One region of the Terrabacter koreensis genome, then DNA from elsewhere that is predicted to be linked to it. Evidence: riboswitches for the same ligand, from Rfam matches in the RefSeq annotation. Region 1 holds a riboswitch; the other holds the start of a gene.
What was found. A riboswitch is a leader RNA that binds a small molecule or an ion and turns the genes downstream of it on or off. The one in region 1 is predicted to bind thiamine pyrophosphate.

Region 1 (2,446 bases):
CGCGCGGGATGACGAGGTCGACGTGGCCGCGTGCGGTCATCAGGGCTCGCGCGGCGTAGCGCCCGCCCTCCTCGAGCAGAGTGATGGCCTCGACCGGAAGCCCTTGTGCCGCAAGGGAGTCGCGCATCGCCTGGACGAGGGCGTGGTTGCTGCTGGCCGCGGCCGAACCGCCGCGCAGCAGCACGGCGTTGCCCGACTTGAGGCAGAGGCCGGCGGCGTCGACCGTGACGTTCGGGCGGGCCTCGTAGATCATCCCGATGACACCCATCGGTACGCGCACCTGACGGATCTGCAGGCCGTTCGCGAGCGTCGAGCCCCGGACGATCTCACCGACGGGGTCGGGCAGGGCCGCGACGTCGCGCAGGGCCTGGGCCACCGCCGCGACGCGGGTCTCGTCGAGGCGGAGCCGGTCCTGCAGGCTCTCGCTCATGCCGCCGGCACGGCCGCGCTCGATGTCCTCGGCGTTGGCCTCGACGATCGACGGGGTGGCGGCCTCGACGGCGTCGGCCAGGCGCAGCAGCGCGGCGTCCTTCTCGGCGCGTGACATGAGGGCGAGGCGGCGCGAGGCCACCCGCGCACCGTCGGCCAGGGCGTTGACCTGCTCGACGACGGTGGGGTCGATCGTCTGGGACATGCGACCAGCGTAATTCGTGCTGCGAGGCACTGGCCCGGGCTTCCGCGCCGTGGACCGACGGACCGCCACCAACAACGTCGCCCGTGCTTGCGGCGCTGCGCTCGTGCCGCTCGTGACGCTCGTGACGCTCGTGGCGCTCGTGCCGCTCGTGACGGTCCGGCCGGCGAGAGGGCTGACCGTGGTCCCCGGATGCGGTGGGCATCGCGGTGTGGTTATGGTTGCGGCGTCCTTCACGGGAGTCCGGCGCACCGGGCTGAGAGGGGGCTGACGCGGCCCCGACCGTCCACACCTGATCCGGATCATGCCGGCGCAGGGACCAAGGAGTCGCGTCCATGCCACGAACCACCGGGGGCCTCGTCCCCGCCCTGCACGTGCTCACCGACACCCGCGGGGGTCGTGACCCGTTGCCCGACGTGCGAGCCGTCGTGTCCAGCGGTCCGTGCGCGATCCAGGTCAGGGCCAAGGACCTCTCCGACCGCGACCACCTCGCCCTCACCGCCGCCGTCGTCGCGGTGGCCCGCCCGGCCGGCTGCCTCGTCCTCGTGGACGACCGGGTCGACGTGGCGATCGCCGCGGACGCCGACGGCGTGCACCTCGGCGCCTCCGACCTCCCGGTCGACCTCGTGCGCACCATCACCCCGCCGGGCTTCGTCATCGGCGCCACCGCCCGGGACGCCGCAGCGGCCCGTGCGGCCGAGGCCGCAGGCGCCAGCTATCTCGGCGTCGGCCCGGCGTACGCGACGACGACGAAGCCGGGGCTTCCCGACCCGATCGGGCCCGATGGAGTCGCTGCCGTCGCCGCGGCCACGGACCTGCCGGTCATCGCCGTCGGTGGTGTGAGAGTGGCCCACGTGCCGGCCCTGCGTGCTGCCGGCGTGCACGGCGTCGCGGTCGTCACCGCCGTGAGCGAGGCCGCCCACCCGGCTGCCGCTGCCGCCGCCCTGGCCGCTGCGCTCGGAACCCCACCGACACCACCGGCGGCGCCCTGGGCGCCGCGGTCCGAGTCCGGGGCGACCACCATCCGCCGTTGAGCCGGGCCTCCGCTCCGCGGGGAGCGCGACCGTCCGGCTGGCAGCGCGTCGCCGTCATCGGCGGCGGGATCATCGGGCTCGCCTGTGCCTGGCGCCTTGCCGAGCGCGGGCACGCGGTCACCGTCTTCGACCCGAATGTCGCGGGCGGAGCGACGCACGCGGCTGCCGGGATGCTGGCTCCGGCGAGCGAAGCCGTCTTCGGCCAGGACGCCCTGCTCGCGGCGGGGTTGGCTGGTGCACGCGAGTGGTCAGGCTTCGCTGCCGACCTGACGCGCGTGGGCAGTGAGGACATCGAGCTGCGCCCCCACGCGACCCTGCTCGTCGCCCTCGACGCGGACGACGAGGCCGCCCTCGCGCGGCACGCCCGACACGTCGAGCGCCGGCACTGCCCCGTCGAGAGGCTCGCCGCCCGCTCGGCCCGGCGGCTAGAGCCGGCGCTGTCGCCCAGGGTCCGGGCTGCGGTGCGGCTCGCCGAGACCGCCGTCGACCCGAGGGTCGTCGCACGAGCCCTGGCGACCGCGCTCGTCGCGAACGGCGGCGCCCTCGTCCCCCTGGAGGTCGAACCCGACGTACGCGCGGGGCGGGCCACCGGCGTACGTGCTCGAGGGACCGGTGGCGTACGCGATGGGCAGCCCACGGGTGCAGCCGGGCTCGCCGACGAGGGGCGCACCTACAATTCGGACGTCGTCGTCGTGGCCGCGGGCTGGGCGTCAGGGCCGTTGGCCTCAGCGCTCGCTCACCCCGTGCCGATCCGTCCCCTGAAGGGACAGGTCCTGCGGCT
Region 2 (2,446 bases), on a different contig from region 1:
CAGCAGCGAGACCCGCACCTGCCACTCGCGCAGGTGCACGGAGTGCGGCTGCGGTCGGTCGGCGTCCGAGCCGGCGGCGTGCGTTTCGGCGGAGGAGGCGCTGCTGGTGGCGGCGTCCGCGTCGTCGACGGCCCCGATGCGCAGGACGGCGCCCGGGCCCGGATAGATCAGGCCGGTACGCCCGTCGCCCCAGCGCACGAGGTAGGGCGGCCCGCCCTCCGGCCCGCGGACCTCGAGCACCTCGCCGTCCCGCGTGGGCTCGTCGACGTGCTCCGCGGCCAGGATGATGCGGTCTCCGACATGCGCTCTCACGGTGTCCTCCTCGTCGTCGTGACATCTAGGAGAGCACCGTCGGTCCGGCGGAGCGTAGGGACCGTGGTCCTGCAGGTACTGGTCGGTGGACCCTTGCGCCGAGGACCGGCGCGGGCTACCGCTTGCCCGTGGCCTTGTCGATGGCCTTCTGGGTCGCCTTCTCGGCCTTGGCCTTCGCCTTGGCGAGCTTCTTCGCGGCCTTCTTGTCGGCGGGCTTCACCTGGTCGTCCTCGAGGGCCTTGGGCAGGTGGCCCGTGGAGCGGCGGTAGTAGGTCGCGGCCCCGCGCTCGGCGGCGACCCGGGCGGCCGAGACCGCCATCGACGAGATGGCCGTGAAGAGGATGACGTCGCGGGTGCGCTCGCGCTCGTAGTCACCCTTGACGGGCACGTTGCGGCCGGTGGCGAGCTTCCAGCCCTTCTGGGCGGCGTCGGTCGCGAGCTTCGTCGCGATGAGCGTCGTGCCGACGCTGAGGACCTTCCACACCGGGCCGCCCACGGGCGTGCGCGGAGCCGCGGCGGCCTTGGCCTTCTCCTTCGTGCGGGAGAGCTGCTTGGCGGCCTTCTTCGAGTCCTTGGAAGCCATGGCGTGACTGTACCCATGGCGGCCGGAGTAGAGTCACCACCACAACTGAAGAGCACCACCACCCATCACGACAGGGGAGCGCGAGACGCGCTGAGAGTGCGGCAGCCCAGACGGCCGAGCCGCAGACCCTCGAACCTGCTCCGGTTAGCACCGGCGAAGGAAGTCGGTATTTCTCAGGTCACCTGACGGCCCACGCCTTGCGGCGTGCCCGTCGCGGTGCCCTCCCCCAGGTATCCACCCCTACTGGAACCCGGGAGTCCCATCATGACCAGCACCATCACCGCCAGCGGGCCGCTGACCCGCTGGCGCACCATCGACCTGCTCACCTGCGCCTTCCTCGGTGTCGCCTTCGGCGTCGCGTACTGGGCGTGGGGCCTGGTCTACGCAGCACCGTCGGCCGCGGTGTCGGCGGGCTTCCCGCCCCTCGCCGCCCTCTTCAGCTGGCCGTGGCTCGTCGCCGGCATCGTCGGCATGCTCATCATCCGCCGCCCCGGCGCGGCGGTCTTCACCGAGCTGCTCGCCGCCGTCGTGTCGGCGCTCATCGGGACCCAGTGGGGCCTGACGACGCTCGTTTCGGGCCTGGTGCAGGGCCTCGGGGTCGAGCTCGGTTTCGCCGCCTTCGGGTATGCCGTCTACCGCTGGGCACCGCTGCTGCTCGGCGGCTTCCTCGGCGGTGCGTTCGAGGCCGTCTACGAGTGGTACTCCTACTGGACCGACTGGGGCTGGGACTACAAGGTCGCCTACCTGCTCCTCCTCGGCGCCTCCGTCGCGGTGCTCGGTTCGCTCCTCTCCGTCGCACTGACCCGCGGGCTCGCCTCGGTCGGTGCGCTGAACCCGTTCCCACCGGGCCAGGAGGTCCGCGAGCAGCGTGCCGTCTGACCTTCCGGTGCGACCGCGAGCCGAACACCTCGAGGCCGGGGCGTATGCCGTGCGCTCCGGCTCCGAGGTGCGCGTCGAGGACCTGACGTGGCGACCTTTCGGGCGCTCGCGTCCGGTCCTCGAGCGCCTCGACCTCGAGATCGGCCCCGGCGAGCGAGTGCTGCTCGCCGGGCCGAGCGGCTCGGGCAAGTCGACGCTGCTGCGGGCCGTCGCCGGCCTGCTGCTCACCGCCGACTCGGGTGAGCTCTCTGGCGAGGTGACCGTGGGCGGCGCTGCGCCGCAAGCGGTTCCGGGTTCGGTGGGTCTCGTGCTGCAGGACCCCGGTGCCGGAGTCGTCGCCTCGACGATCGGGCGCGACGTGGCCTTCGGTCTGGAGAACGTGCAGGCGCCGTTGGCCGAGATGTCGCCACGCGTGCGTGCGGTCCTCGACGAGGTCGGCCTCACCATGCCGGCCGACTGCTCGCCCGCGACGCTCAGCGGCGGCGAGTCGCAGCGGCTCGCCCTCGCCGGCGCGCTCGTCATGGAGCCGTCCGTGCTGCTGCTCGACGAGCCGACGGCCATGCTCGACGCCGCCACGGCCGCAGGCGTGCGCGCGGTCGTCGCCGAGGTGGTGGCCCGGCGCGGGCTCACCCTCGTCGTCGTCGAGCACCGCCTGGACGGGTGGCTCGACCT

Region 2: another riboswitch for thiamine pyrophosphate. It lies ahead of ACYVNR_RS03335 (ECF transporter S component); the one in region 1 lies ahead of thiE (thiamine phosphate synthase).

What each region holds. Positions count from the first base shown of each region.
Region 1 is NZ_BAAGQU010000002.1:285,833-288,278, reverse strand. Features, by position in the region: gene ACYVNR_RS01725 (glutamate-5-semialdehyde dehydrogenase) at 1-634, opposite strand, end outside; TPP riboswitch at 857-968, shown strand; gene thiE (thiamine phosphate synthase) at 967-1,665, shown strand; gene thiO (glycine oxidase ThiO) at 1,662-2,446, shown strand, end outside.
Region 2 is NZ_BAAGQU010000004.1:132,864-135,309, forward strand. Features, by position in the region: gene ACYVNR_RS03325 (dsRBD fold-containing protein) at 1-312, opposite strand, end outside; gene ACYVNR_RS03330 (DUF4235 domain-containing protein) at 428-895, opposite strand; TPP riboswitch at 958-1,074, shown strand; gene ACYVNR_RS03335 (ECF transporter S component) at 1,160-1,774, shown strand; gene ACYVNR_RS03340 (ATP-binding cassette domain-containing protein) at 1,764-2,446, shown strand, end outside.